DNA from 2 places in the Paenibacillus sp. EKM211P genome. Region 2 is predicted to be linked to the other one. Evidence: predicted binding sites of a transcription regulator. Region 2 holds the regulator's gene; the other holds the start of a gene.
The links. Region 2 encodes Rex, which represses fermentation and respiration genes when NADH is low (regulators of the CRP and FNR family bind a similar motif). Its sites were predicted from a motif close to TTGTGAAATATTTCACAA; they were not measured.

Region 1: a site for Rex is predicted at 1,713-1,730, ahead of nirB (nitrite reductase large subunit NirB). Genes of this name have one in related genera too.

Annotation. Positions count from the first base shown of each region.
Region 1 is NZ_JAAMNS010000013.1:155,906-163,802, forward strand. Features, by position in the region: gene nirB (nitrite reductase large subunit NirB) at 1-1,605, opposite strand, end outside; gene G9G57_RS18215 (spore germination protein) at 1,924-3,579, shown strand; gene G9G57_RS18220 (GerAB/ArcD/ProY family transporter) at 3,606-4,709, shown strand; gene G9G57_RS18225 (Ger(x)C family spore germination protein) at 4,702-5,901, shown strand; gene treR (trehalose operon repressor) at 6,023-6,772, opposite strand; gene treP (PTS system trehalose-specific EIIBC component) at 6,848-7,897, opposite strand, start outside.
Region 2 is NZ_JAAMNS010000004.1:345,145-353,041, forward strand. Features, by position in the region: gene dinG (ATP-dependent DNA helicase DinG) at 1-2,442, shown strand, start outside; gene G9G57_RS09925 (redox-sensing transcriptional repressor Rex) at 2,470-3,123, shown strand; gene G9G57_RS09930 (amidohydrolase) at 3,110-4,411, shown strand; gene G9G57_RS09935 (cell wall elongation regulator TseB-like domain-containing protein) at 4,449-4,973, shown strand; gene G9G57_RS09940 (hypothetical protein) at 5,446-5,979, shown strand; gene G9G57_RS09945 (AAA family ATPase) at 5,972-7,474, shown strand; gene G9G57_RS09950 (3-hydroxyacyl-CoA dehydrogenase family protein) at 7,611-7,897, shown strand, end outside.

The sequences.
Region 1 (7,897 bases), on a different contig from region 2:
AATCATCCCTAAATAATAATTCAGCGCCGGACGGCATTTGGAGCATCCTTCATCATTATGCCAACCCAGTACATTCATCACTTCACGCGTAGTTGTGAGCCCTTTGGTTTTGATCGCTTCCACAATCTCATCCCGGCTCAATGTTGTACAACCACATATTCCTTGCTTGGCTGACGTCTTGAAGCTGTCTCCAAGAACATATTGCAAAATTTGTTCAACAACTGGCTTACATCCACCACAGGAACGCGTAGCTCCGGTACATGCCTTAATTTCATCGACTGTGGTTAATCCATTTTCATTAATTGCATCCACAATCGCCTTTTTAGTTACACCGTTACAGCCACACACAATTTCGTCATCGGCCATCGTTTCAGCGGATGATGTTTTCGCCCCGTGATTGCTGCATCCGGTACCCATCAGCTGTCCATATATCTCATCTGTCATTGGCGTTTGCTGACGCACATATTTTTGAAGACTAGCAGATTCGCTCACATCGCCGAACAGTACAGTCCCCACAATTTTATTATCACGAAGCAGCACTTTTTTGTATGTGCGCTTCCACTCATCCTTTGCTACAATCACCGTATGTTCAGGCTGGGTTATGAATTCGCCAGCTGAGAAAACATCCACCCCTGAAATTTTGAGCTTGGTTGAAACTACCGATCCTGCATAACCTTCGGTATCCGCGCCTGCCAAATGTTTGGCAATTACACTTCCCTGTTCAAACAGCGGAGCTACCAGACCGTAGCAGACCCCACGGTGTTCAACACATTCCCCTACGGCATATACATCCGGCAAGGATGTTTTCATCAAATCATCGACCACAATCCCACGGTTCGTTTCCATACCACTTTCCACAGCTACCTGGATATTAGGCTTGATTCCGACGGCCATTACCACCAAATCCGCTTCCAGCTCACTTCCATCCGAGAAGCGCAGTCCTTGTACCCGATCTTGACCGTACACCTCCGCAGTTTGCATTTGCATAGCAAACTTGATTCCCTGGCGTTCCAGTTCTGCCTTCAACATCGCAGACGCTTCCCGGTCCAGCTGACGTTCCATCAAATCTTCCATTAAGTGAACGACCGTAACATCCATTCCTAGGTTGACCAAGCCTTTAGCTGCCTCCAGCCCCAATAGACCTCCGCCAATGACAGCAGCCTTTTTATAGGTCTTTGCCGCTTCCAGCATGGCCGAGCAATCGGCGATATCCCGGAAACCAATAACGCCTGGTAATTCTTTACCCGGAATAGGCAGAATAAACGATTGTGAGCCGGTAGCTACCAAAGCCACGTCGTAGTCAATTTCCAGTCCGTCTTCGGTGCGAATCTTCTTGTGCTCACCGTCGATGCTTTTAACCATTTTTCCTGTATATAAAGTAATTCCTTGATCCGCATACCATTGCAAATCGTTCAGTATAATATCATCTATTGTTTTACTACCTTCCAACACATAAGAGAGCATGATCCTGTTATAGTTCGGATGCGGCTCACTTCCCAGGACTGTAATTTCATATTTATCTGTTAATTTTAAAATTTGTTCGACCGTATTGATACCAGCCATCCCGTTCCCTATAACCACAAGCTTCTTTTTACTGTTTATCATATACCGGTTCCTCCATTCATTCGACGATACTCCCTATCCGACGACATCTCCAACGTTCCTATGAAATTCTGTTTATGCTTCTATTTTAATACAGCAGATAGGTCTATATGTGATTTCAATCACAATGTAGTTAAAATTATGAATATTCAGGGATTTCCCTATTCTATTTCAAGGGATTAAGGTAAGGACCGGAAATCATAGCAGCGTCATCGAATGAATCTTTCCAATTCATGCGTAAATACAACCGTTATAAGGAATACTTTATGAACAACTTGTATCTTAAGGGAGAATGAATTGAATTGCTTGGAGGTAATCATCATGTGGTCTAAAATCATTTCTTATTTTCCTAGCTGGAGTACACTCTTTCAAGCCGGTCTCGCGTTGATTATTCCTTTAGGAATTTATTATATTAACACCTCGATTTATTCGTTTGTCGGCAGTAAAGGAGCCAAATCCAAACATAACGAAGGTCCCATGGATCAGCAGCATGAACCGAGCTCTAAAATTACAGGAAATTATGATTCCGACTTACAGGCAATTCGTGAAGCTATAGGCGAAAATAGTGATGTGCATTTTCGTGAGTTTATGGTGAAGAAATTTCATGCTCGGTCCATGTTAGTCTTCATAGATGGTATGCAGGATGAAAAGCTTATGAGCGAGCAGGTATTAGAGGTCTTGATGTTTGAGGGCCAGCAGGGTCAGGATCAACAGGAACAACCGGAAGGGTTAAGTAACTCTTTTATAAAAGAAAGCCTGATGCCACTTACGCAAATTAGTGAAGTTACCCGTATGGAGGAACTGTACGAGTTCATCCTTTTAGGTCATACCGCCCTATTAATTGAAGGAATGAAGGAAGCGCTACTGGTGGGCCCTCCTAATGGCACTATTCGCTCCGTCAATGAGCCAACTTCTGAAGCATTGCTTCGGGGTCCCAGAATCGGTTTTACGGAAGTATTGAGTGAAAACACTTCGATGCTTCGACGCCAAGGCTTAAATAAAAGTCTGGAAATGAAGAAATTCCAAGTGGGAAGCAGAATCAAAAAGGATCTGGTTATCGCGTATATAAAGGATATTGTGAATCCGGATCTGCTTGAAGAAATAAGCCGCAGAATATCAAAAATAGACATGGATTTTTTACCTGAATCTGGGTATGTGGAACAACTTATCGAAGACAATTATTTAAGTCCATTCCAACAGGCTCATAACACAGAGCGTCCCGATCGTGTCATTAATGCTTTGTTGGAAGGAAGAATTGCGATCTTACTGGATGGTACCCCCTTTGCACTTATTGTCCCGGTGACCTTCAGTATGCTGCTTCAATCTCCCGAGGATTATTATGAGCGATGGATTCCCGGGACACTATTACGTCTGCTACGATTTAGCGGGGCTTTTATAGCGCTTATGGGGCCTGCTCTGTACATTTCTTTTATATCGTTTCATCCCGGTTTAATTCCGACCAAGCTGGTCATTAGCATTATCGAAACCCGTGAAGGCGTCCCATTCCCATCCGTTATAGAGGTCATGATTTTGGAAATCTCTATCGAAATTCTACGAGAGGCCGGCATTCGCCTGCCCAAACCCATTGGCCCTGCGATGGGCATTGTGGGAGGCTTGGTCATCGGCGACGCAGCTGTAAATGCGGGCATCGTTAGTCCATTCCTAGTGATTGTGGTTGCGGTTACTGCCATTTCATCGTTTTCGATACCGACATACAGTGCGGGCATTACCTTGCGTCTTTTGCGTTTTGTCGGAATGCTCTTTGCAGCAATCCTCGGCATGTTTGGGACCATATTGTTCTTTCTGTTAATTTGTATCCATCTAACGAAGTTGAAAAGCTTTGGCGTGCCGTATGTAACTCCCTTTTCCCCTATGCGACCAAGCGATTGGAAGGATTTATACATCCGGGCTCCTATATCTCTGATGAAACGAAGACCTGTCATGATGAAAACGCAGCAACGCAAACGCAGATCATGATGCCCAATAACGAAGGAGGAGCTACTGTGTTTAGACGCTCTGATGATAAGATCACAACGAAGCAGGGGGCTGTATTCCTGACCAATACCGTATTGGGCGCAGGGATCTTGACACTGCCGAGAGGTGTAACTGAACAGGTACAGACTCCTGATGCATGGCTTTCTGTCCTCATCGGTGGAGGTATTGTCATATTCGTCGTCTGGATTATGGTGAAATTAAGTCAGCAGTTCCCCGGGAAAACCGTGTATCAATACTCCAGAAGAATCGTGGGCACAATTCCGGGTGGAATTTTAAGCGTGCTACTGATCCTATACTTTATAATCATAGCTGGCTTTGAGATTCGGGTTTTAGCTGAAGTGACCATGTTTTTCCTACTTGAAGGAACCCCCGTTTGGGCGATTGTGATTCCATTCATCTGGGTAGGGAGTTATTTGGTTTTTGGAGGCATTAATCCCATCGCGCGGCTGTACCAAATTGTACTTCCAATCAGTCTCTTCTTTCTGCTTTTCTGTTTTCTCTTTAGCTTAAGAATCTTCGAAATTGATCACCTTCGCCCCGTATTGAGTGACGGAATATTACCCGTCATCAAGGGGCTAAAATCAACTATTCTTGTCTTCTCTGGATGTGAAGTTGTCATGACACTGGTCGCTTTTTTGCAGCACCCCGAAAAAGCATTTAAGGCCATGGTAGTGGGCATCAGTATCCCTTTAGTTTTGTATTTTTTGACTGTAGTTATGGTAATCGGCGGGCTATCAGTAGATTCTACTGTGACAAGTACTTGGCCTACCATTAATTTGATGCGCAGTTTTGAGATCCCCGGATTTCTTTTTGAACGTCTGGAGTTTCCACTGCTGGTAATCTGGGTGATGCAAATGTTTTGTAATTTCTGCAGTTTTTTCTTCAATGCTTCCTTAGGTGTCTCAGAGGTGTTTGGTCTTAAATATCGTTATGCGATTTTCGGTTTAATCCCGCTTATCTTTATTTCCACGATGACTCCTGTTCGTATGACTGAAGTGTTTAGTCTTGGCGATGAGATCGGATACATGGGAATCGTATTATTTTTTCTGATCCCTGTATTTCTCTCCATCGTGTTCATGATCAGGAAGAAGGGGTTGAAGCAAAATGTGTAGACAATCTACCCTATCCTTACTGCTTGCCTTCATTCTTCTGGTGACTCAAGTCGGCTGTTGGAGTAGCAAGGAAGTGGAGGAGCTTAGCATATATACAGGATTGGCTCTCGATCAGGGAGAGCTCAGTCCATTGGAACAGGATTTGGAGAAGAAAGGCAGCCGTTATTTCAAGAAAAACAAAATTACGGCCAGCGTACAAATCGTCCCCAAGAAATCATCTGGAAGCACAAACCAACAAGGCAGCGGCGGTGGACAAGAACTAAACTATGTAAATATAGCTAGTACTGGAGATTCTTTGATTGAAATCTTCCGACAGCTCTCTCTTCGTTTGGATCGTCCCGTTATTGGTCACCACCTAAAAGTCATCGTGGTTTCCACCGAACTGGCAAAACAACAGACGATGCAGCAATTGATGGATTTTGTGCTACGTGATAATGATATTCGTCCGAGTTGTATGGTTTTCTTAAGTAAGGAACGAGCAGCCAAAACCTTAGTTACCAAATATACGGGCGAAATCCCATCCATTCATATTCTGAACATGCTTCGTAACCATTTCAGAACCAGCAAGGTAATGAAGGGAGTCAATCTGTCTGAATTGGATGGGTTAATGCACTCCAAAAAAAGCTACATACTGCAAAACATTATTGAGTCTGAGGGTGAATTAGAATTTTCAGGGGCTGGTATTATTAAAGGAGAAACTGGCCACTGGATCGGTACTTTGGGACAACAAGACGTGGAAAGTATTGGATGGATTAAGGGTGATGTTGAGGGCGGAGCTGTCAAAACGTATGACAAGCGAAATGAAGCCATAACTTATGAAATCAAATCGGTAAAGAGCAAAATAACAACTAAAGTGGCCGATGACGATGACATCTCTTTTCACGTAAAAATTGAATCCAAAGGACGTTTAATCGAAAACTGGGATGAGAAGGTAGACCCAACTGAGACGCGAAACATGAAAGAAGCTGAGCTAGAGTTTGAAAAACAAGTGACTAGAAGGGTTAAATCTCTTATGCACAAATTACAATCCGAATATAAAGTCGATGTTGCTGGTTTTGGTGATCACTTGAAAATTGAAGAACCACAGGTGTGGAAAAAAGTAAAAGATGATTGGGATTATAAATTCAGTAAAATCCCTGTAACCTTCGATGTTAAGCTAACCATTACGGATTTAGGTTCCTCAGCCGAATAGTCAACATCTACTCAAATTTGTCCTGGATTCAAAAAAGAACCCCTCTTCTTTAGAAGAGGGGCTTTCCACCACATTGAACTATTCCAATTTAATCACTCGTTCTTGGGTCAACTCTAATGGGTCAGCTTAAAAACTCAGATTTTCTCTCTTCACCATGAGAACGTCTGGCAAAATCGACGAATTGAAATTTATCCAGCCGATGCCTTGATTCGGTATACTGGAACAATGTGGTGTCTTCCAAATAAACATAGTTACGGACTACAACCACATGAGTATAGTTTTGGAGGTCCATCAGCTTACGGTCTTCTTCATCTGCATCTTCTACAGAAACGATCTTTTTAGCATAACTGATTGGAAGATGGAGCTCCCCTTCCAGGTACTCGTAGATAGATTCACGACTAATTTCCTCGGTAAGCACGGGGACAATGTCTGATCGAAAGTAGTCTTTATCCAGTATGACACATTCACCTTCTATTTCACGTGCACGAATGACTTTCCAGACCAAATACTTGTCTTTGTCAATCTCAAGATGAGTAGCTATGTCATCTGGAACGGGAATCAACTGATTTTCATGAACAATCGTTTGTGATTTACGCCCAATACGCTCAGACATTTCTTTGAAACTGACCAATCCCCCTATGGGAAAATCCATCCGTCCTATATCCAGAACAAAAGATCCTTTAGCCTTTATTTTATGGATATACCCATTTTGTGCAAGCAAGTGAAGTGCCTTACGCACGGTCTCACGAGAAGTGTCATACTCCCGGGCCAATTCATTTTCAGAGGGCATTTTCGAACCAGGAGCCAATTCGCCTGTCTGGATTCGTCCCGAGTACTCTTGATAAATTTGCAAAAATATATTCTTAGTCAATTTTCATCACCACGTTTATTGTAGCATTCTTTCACTGACCAGGTTACTAAAATAGGCTAGCAGGATGAATCTGACTTAATCCGTTTTGTTTGATGAAGAATTCAAATGAATTCTCATTAAGATATATTGCAAATCATTCGCCTCACCCGGCAATTCCTCAACTGATTCAATCATATTCTGCCCATCGGGGACAATAACCGGTGTAATGATGGGATATCCCGATTTCTGAATCAGCTCACGGTCAAATTCCATCAGTAGCTGGCCCTGCTCCACGGTTTGACCTGTCTCCACATGCATGGTGAATCCTTCTCCCTTCAATGACACCGTGTTGATTCCTACATGGACCAGTATCTGTACACCTGTTGGATGCTCCAAAATCAAGGCATGCTTGCTTTTCACCATGATGTGAATGACTTTTCCACTGAAAGGGGCAAGAATCCGACCATCCCTCGGTTCCACGGCAATACCTTGCCCCATCTGCCGTTCGGCAAAAGCCGGATCAGGAACCTGCTCCAATGGCACCACATGCCCCAATACCGGGGTCTTTACTTCAAGCACATCCAGTGCAGAATTTTGACGGCCCGAATCTTTCTGTACGGAGTCGTTAGCTGGTGTAGCAGGAGTCTGACGGCGTTTACTTAGCAGTTTCCCATACATGAAGGTTAAAGCAAACGGTACAATCAATACAATTGCCATCCCGATGAAGAATACGCCCCAGTTGTTTGGGAAAATGGATAGGAAGCCTGGAATCCCTCCTACACCAATGGAAGAAGCCAACACATGATTTACGGTGAGCAGTATACCTGCGATACCGGAACCGATCATTCCAAATACAAACGGATATTTATACCGGATATTCACTCCGAATATGGCAGGTTCGGTCACACCCAGAAACGCAGATACGGAGGAGGTAAGAGCCAATCCTTTTCCCTTTTGCTCCTTCAATACCAGCATCATGGCCAGTGCTCCGGCCCCCTGAGCGATATTGGACAGTGCCAGCATCGGCCATAGGAACGTGCCACCCTGCGTACCAATTAATTGCACGTCCACCGCCAGGAAAGTATGGTGCATTCCCGTAATGACCAGCAAGGAGTAAAAGCCTCCATAAATCAAGCCACCCAGCGC
Region 2 (7,897 bases):
GCAGACAGCGACGCGTTGGCTACGGCTGAGGTGTTTTTAAAGTGTCTGGGTGAGCTTCAAGCACTGCCTCTGATAACGATACAGCGGCTTAGCGATTTGTTCGCAGAGGAAGACAGCGACCTGGGTTGGTTTCTTGACGGCATACGAGAAGAGAAAGAGCTAGATCCTATTCAGGATTTGGAGAAACATCAGTTTTTTCGTCAGCTTGCGCTTAAAGTGGAAGATTGGACTGAACTGGCTGCTCCACGCAGAGAAGATGATCCGAATCCACTGTCAGGCGTTTCCTTTGAGCAGTATATGAATGATGTACGGGACAATTTGCGTTCATCCTTGAGCCAATATGAGGAGCGCGAGGCGCAGATACAAATGATTGAGAGTGTAAATCAAGCCCTGAGTCAAGATAAGCATTTGTTGATCGAGGCGGGTACAGGAACAGGGAAGTCCCTGGGCTATTTGCTTCCGTCACTGTATCACAGTGTAAAATATGGGCAGAGGGTCACCGTAAGCACGCATACCATTAATCTGCAGGAGCAATTGCGAGAGCGTGATATTCCGATGCTGACCAAAGTGATTCCCTTCCCGTTCCGGGCTGCCATCTTTAAGGGACGGGGGCATTATTTGTGTCTGCGTAAGTTTGAACATAAAATAAACAGAAGAGACTTCGCGACACCAAAGGAAGACTTGATTACAGCGGCTCAAATGATTGTCTGGCTGACTCTGACAGAAACCGGTGATGATGAGGAACTAAACCTGAGCAATCGTGGAGGGGATTTTTGGGAAACGGTTGCTAGTGATTCCGAGTCCTGTCTTGGTCGTTCTTGTCCATGGTTCCGCAAATGCTACTATCATCGTGCACGTCATGAAGCAGGAATAGCGGATGTGGTTATAACGAATCACTCCAAGCTGTTCACCGACGTCAAAGCAAGTCATCAGCTGCTGCCTAGCTATGAACACTTGGTGATTGATGAGGCACATCATCTAGAGGAAGTAGCTGGTAAGCACCTGGGCATGCATATGAAATATTTCACACTCGTGCATACGCTGACTCGATTGTTCAAGGACAGCAAGAATGGGCAATTGCCTTCGTTACGTCAGCAGTTGGCAAAGTCGGGGCATGAGAAGTCGACGGAATGGGCCTCGGTCATTGATCAGTTGTACCCACTTGTGTTAGAGGTTAAGGAAACTTGGGACCTACTAAGCGATAAGCTGTTTGGCATGTTGCCGGAGCGAACTGATGCCACACCAGGTGAAACGGGGCAATTTTCTTCGCGTCTCAAACCGTCAGCCAAGCCTGCAAAGTGGGATCAGGCGGCGGCATTGGAAAATCAGCTTTATGTAACATTGAGCGAAATTTTGCGCAAGGGCGACAAGCTGATGCTGGATGTCAAGGAAGAACATGACGATTATGCGGCGGATAGTCTCATTACAGATATCACGGGTCTGCTTAAGGATTTGGCGGGGATTAGGGAAAATTTGCGCTTCTTTATACGACTCGATGATGAAACAACCGTATATTGGCTTGAAGCGAGTGGACAATTCCGGAGTAAATCATTGCAATTTTATGCGGTGCCCGTCGATGTGAGCCGCCAGTTGAAAGAAATGTTTTTTGACAAAAAAAGAAGTATTATTCTGACATCTGCTACTTTATCGGTAGATAAATCGTTTCAGTACATGACCGATCAACTCGGTTTGCAGGAGGCCGCAGATCAAGGACGATTAATGACGTCACAGCTCCCATCACCCTTTAATTATAGGGATCAGGTGTTGCTGGTCATTCCGCGAGATTTTCCGAGTGTGAAGGGCAGTGTAGGAGATGCACATTTTGTAGAGATGCTCGTTAGCTCTCTAGGAGCGACTGCCCAGGCAACGCGGGGGAGAATGCTCGTTCTGTTTACTTCCTATCGGATGCTCCGGCAAGTGTATGAGCCGCTCAAAGAGGCGTTAGCATCCAGCGATATTACCGTGTTAGGACAAGGTGTGGACAGTGGGAGTCGCAGCAAGCTAACCCGCCGTTTTCAGGAAGCGAAAGCTTCTGTATTGCTGGGAACTAGTAGCTTCTGGGAAGGCGTCGATATTCCAGGGAAAGCTTTGACTTGTCTGGCTATCGTTCGCTTGCCGTTTCAACCGCCCAATCACCCGTTACTGGAGGCCAAAAGTGAGTTGCTCCAGCAGCAGAAGAAGAATCCATTTATGAAGCTGTCTGTACCACAAGCGGTTATTCGCTTCAAACAGGGATTTGGGCGATTGGTACGTACAGCGAGCGACCACGGAGTCGTCATCGTTTACGATACGCGTGTGATCGAATCCTATTACGGAAAGCACTTTTTGTACTCGTTACCGGGACCAAAAATGGAGCATATGCCATCGGAGCAAATGGTGCCCCGCATCGCCGAATGGCTCCAATCTGCCCCGGAGACAGAGGCACAACGGACGGACACCTAAAGTCCGTTACAATTAGGGGGAGCAAGTATGAAATCAGATAAAATTTCAGAGGCTGTCGTACGGAGATTACCCGTATATTTACGTTATCTGAATGCACTGCACAAACGGGAGGTGGCTACGGTCTCTTCTCAAGAGCTGGGACAGAGGTTAGATTTGAATCCGGCCCAAATTCGTAAAGATCTTGCCTATTTTGGCGATTTTGGTCGGAAGGGCATCGGTTACGATGTTTCTTATCTAATTGAGAAAATACGCCATATCCTGAAAATCGACCAGCAAATTAATGTAGTATTGGTCGGAGCGGGTAATCTGGGTCAAGCCCTATCGAACTATAATGCTTATTTAAAAGACAATATGAAGATTGTGGCGGTTTTTGATGCGTTCCCGGATAAGGTTGGGACCAGAATCAATACTTTGGTCGTACAGCCGATGGATGAACTGGAAGCGACTGTGAAAGAAAAAAATATACGAATCGGGATTATTACTGTACCTGATTTTGAGGCACAGCACGTAGCTGATAGGCTGATTGAGAGTGGAATTGGAGCGATTTTGAACTTTGCACCTATCATTCTCAAGGCACCGGCTAACATTCGGATACATGCCACAGACTTTACAACTGATTTGCTTAGCCTCGCTTATTATCTGGAGGACGGAAAGGAAGAAGCACAATATGACAGTGAATAAATGGATGATTAAAAACGGCTCGTTTGCCGTGAATGGACCCGAGGCTGGGGTAATCCATGGTTTTATGATTGTGGAGGATAGCCGTATTACTTACATTGGCGAGACTTTGCCTGCGGGTGAGGAAGAGACAGAAGCAATCGACGGCAAGGGGTTATTGTTTTTACCTGGTCTGATCAATACTCATGGTCATGCGGCGATGTCTCTGCTGCGAGGGTATGGAGATGATTTGGCACTTCAAGTGTGGCTTCAGGAAAAAATGTGGCCTATGGAAGCCAAGTTTACATCTACGGATGTGTACTGGGGAACTTCTTTGTCAGTGCTGGAAATGCTGAAAGGTGGAACCACGACTTTCCTGGATATGTACGATCATATGGATGAGGTGGCTCGTGTAGCTGAAGAGTCGGGCATTCGTGCAAGTTTGATGCGTGGAGCCATTGGACTCTGTTCAGAAGAAGAACAGCGGATCAAGCTAGCTGAGGCCGTGACTTTTGCGCGTAACTGGCATGGAAAAGCAGACGGACGTATCACAACAATGATGTCTCCTCATGCCCCATACACATGCCCGCCTGCGTTTATTGAGAAATTTGTTCAAGCAGCACATGATCTCGATTTACCATTGCATACGCACATGTCCGAGACGATCGCCGAAGTTGAACAAAACGTACGCGACTACGGCTTGCGTCCAGTTGCACACTTAGATAAGCTTGGCTTTTTCTCCCGTCCTTCACTTGTTGCCCACGGCGTTCACTTGAACGACGAAGAAATAGCTTTGTTAGCGGAACGAGGTGTGGCGGTATCGCATAATCCAGGCAGCAACTTGAAGCTGGCAAGTGGTGTAGCTAGAGTGCCTGAATTGCTGCGTGCAGGAGTTACTGTTTCACTCGGAACAGATGGTCCTGCCAGCAATAATAACCTGGATATGTTCGAGGAAATGCGTCTGGCGGCACTCATTCACAAGGGAGTATCTGGCGACCCAACGGCAGTTCCTGCAAATGAAGCACTACGTCTGGCAACAGAGTATGGTGCAAAGTCGATTGGTTTAAAAGAGGTAGGAGCGCTGGCAGCAGGCAATAAGGCTGACTTTATCGCGCTAGATCTGGATCAGGCCCATTTCTTGCCGCGTACAGATCTTATTTCTCATGCCGTATACTCTGCAAGTGCCAAAGACGTGGCTCATGTGTGGGTAGACGGCCGTCAGGTTGTGAAAAATGGCGAATGCCTGACGATGGACGAGGAACGTATCAAACATGAGGCACAAGCCGCCTTTGAAGGGCTGCTGTCGCACTAATTTAGGTGTCACATCCCCTTAGAGAGGAAGCACAGGTTTGAAAAATAAGAAGAAATGGATAGCGGTCGCCATTTTGGCCGTAATACTGATCCTGGTCAGCATTTTCTGGTATTATTCGTATGTTACTCAAGACCAGGTGGCTGAGAAAAATGCCGCTATCATGAAGGCCAAGCAATCAGGTGGTCTGGTTAGCACGACTCAGACATGGAAGTCTGTGTGGGATCAGATATATTGGGTAGTTCAAGGAAAAAACGCACAGAATGAAAATATAATGGTGTGGGTTCCTTTTCAAAAAATGGAGGGGAAACCTAACATACCTGCGGCAGATCCAAGCGGTGTTCATACCGAGCTGATGAAAAACGGAGTCGACGAGCAAAAAATGACAGCGATAATTCAGCAGCAACTTCCAAATGCAAAAATTGTAAGGCTCCAACCGAGTGTGTTCAATGGCGAATATGTATGGCAACTGTTTTACGATGATGAAAGCCATCACAACTATACCTTTTACCGTTTCTCAGATGGAGCATCGACGGGGATAAAGTATACTTTGCCTAATTACTAGCGCGATGTTGAGAGTGTGGATCGGTGGCTTGGGAGTACCCAAGAGCGTTAGGAGCGCTGCGTAGTCCATTTGATCTTACGATCGCTTCGCTTCTGCAGATTCAAGTGTTCCACTCCGCTGGCTGACAGCTATGGGGCCACTCCAAATAACTTTTATACTCAGTCTATATAGCTTGGAATGATTGAAAGTATTAGAAAAAGACGCAAATACGATTTAATTCGTATTTGCGTCTTTTTACTTAATGCTCCGCAAAGCTGGACTAAAAGCCAGAAGCATCTTTTTGCCTTATCACAACTCCTCCACACATTGCCTTCGATATTAGATTTACGTTATGGTATACTATATTTTATAAGTGATAGACAAAAATGATAGATAAATGAGTTGCTGATCATTATAAGATCATGCAATTTGGTTGTTTGTTGACATTCGTCCCGTTTCTTCTGGGTTTTACATTTTGAGAGGAGGATGTTGTTTGAAATTGCGTGCAGTTCCTATTGTTGTGGCGGCCGTTTTGGCAGCCTTGTTAATGTTTGGAGGATGGTTCATTTACCGTCAGGTTACAATGCAAAGTCCTCTGGAAAAACTGGTATCTCAATATCCAGGCGTGACAAGCGCTCAAATAGATATTAAACAGGATCAGGTGGTATTGAAACTAGATCTCAAACCGCAGGCGGATGTGGCCGGATTAGTCGATGTGGTTAAGCAAAAAGGGCAATCCATCATTGGCAGCCGCACCATTAAGCTGGATATTGCAGATCGTTCCAATTCAGCACTGAATCAATGGTGGTCTGAGGCTATGTTTCCTGTAGCCGAAGCGATGGAAAATAAAAAGTATACTCAAATTTCATCTACAGTTGAGCAGATGAAAAAGAAAAAGACAGGTATCAAGGCTGATACCGATATGGATTCGAACAATGTCTATATCCGACTCAGCGAAGGCAATGCGACGAAGTTTATCGTTTTGCCACGTCAATCTCAGCAAATGGGGGTATGGCCTAATGCCTAGATGGATCAAGGAAATATTAATCGGTATTGTGCCGGTGGCCATTATATTTCTCGTTTTTATTGGGGTGAATATTATCCCTCTTCTTGTTGCAGGCGTGATGCTCAGTGGCTTGTTAATGCTCATGCATGCTCGTGGCGGCTTGGCCGTAGGTGCCGGGCAAGAGCGCAAACGTAAAAAAAATGGTCCGGACAAGCTGACTTTTGAGGAAATTGGTGGACAAGAAAGCGCTAAACAGGAATTGCGTGAAGCCTTGGATTTTTTGAATCGTCATGATGAAATTTCCAAGTTTGGCATTCGTCCATTGAAAGGCGTTTTGCTTACAGGCCCTCCGGGAACAGGGAAAACGCTGATGGCGAAAGCAGCTGCACACTATACCAATTCAGTGTTTGTTGCAGCTTCAGGCAGTGAATTTGTTGAAATGTATGTAGGTGTTGGTGCAGGTCGTGTCCGTGAGTTGTTTAGGGAGGCTCGCACTCGTGCAGCCAAGGAAAAGAAAGAAAATGCAATCATTTTTATTGATGAGATTGATGTTATTGGCGGTAAGCGTGAGGGTGGACAGCAACGAGAATATGATCAGACTTTGAATCAGTTGCTGACAGAAATGGATGGCATTTATTCGGCAGATACGCCGCGGATATTGCTCATTGCGGCAACAAACCGTAAAGAAATGTTGGACAGCGCCTTAACGCGTCCAGGACGTTTTGACCGTCATATTCAAGTAGACTTGCCTGATAAGAAGGGTCGTCTTCATATCCTTAAAATTCATGCCAAAAACAAACCGATCCAGGAAGATGCTAATTTGGACAAAATCGCAGAGGAGTCTTACGGTTTTTCCGGTGCACAGTTGGAGAGCGTCATGAACGAAGCAGCCATTTATGCAATGAGACAGGATCAGCAAATGATTGCGCAAAGTCATCTGTCCATGGCAATTGACAAGGTGATGATGGGTGAGAAAACAGACCGAGAATCGACATTCGAAGAGAAAAAACGTGTAGCGATTCACGAGCTGGGACATGCTATTATGGCTGAAATCGTCCGTCCTGGTAGTGTAAGTCAAGTGGCGCTCAGCCCGCGTGGGAAAGCGCTCGGTTACGTGCGTCACAACCCACAGCAAGAGCATTATTTATATACCAAGCAGTACCTGGAGGAGCAAATTATGATCTCGCTCGCAGGGGCTACAGCAGAAGAAATGTACTACGGCGGTCGAAGTACTGGTTCAAGTAATGATTTTGAGCAGGCACTGAACATCGTTCATACGATGATGACTTCCGGTTTGACTTCTCTTGGGATTATTAATATGGAAATGGTTACAAAAGAGGAACTCATGCGGGAAAATGGCGAGATTATGAATGACCTGCATAACCGCACTTTGGAGTTGTTGGAAAAGCATCGTCCTGTGTTCGACAATTCTCTTGACATCTTGATGAAGGAAGAAACGCTGTCCGGAGATCAATTTAGATGTCAATTTAGTGAAAATGCTTTATTACCAGCATAATTTTTTATGCTGGTTATTTTTTTTTACTTTTAGTCCGTGCTAAGATATTATTATCTATTGGGACATAAACATGTATTTTTCGACAAAGAAGGATACAATATATGAGAGTGACCAGGAAAGGGTGGAGTTAAGAACCATGCAATTTAAAAAAATCGGCGTCATTGGCGGCGGCACCATGGGACAAGGTATTTCTGAAATGCTTGCGTCCAAAGGAATCGATGTGCTGCTAGTAGAGCAGACACCAGAGAAACTAGACTACGCTTATAATATGATTGAAACAAGTCTAGATAAGCAACTGGAAAAGTGGGCAATTACCCAAGCAGAGAAAAAACTGATTTTATCTCGCATTGAAAAAGTATCCCATCTGGCGGAGCTCGCTAGCTGTGATATGGTCATTGAAACCATTACAGAGAATCTGGATGA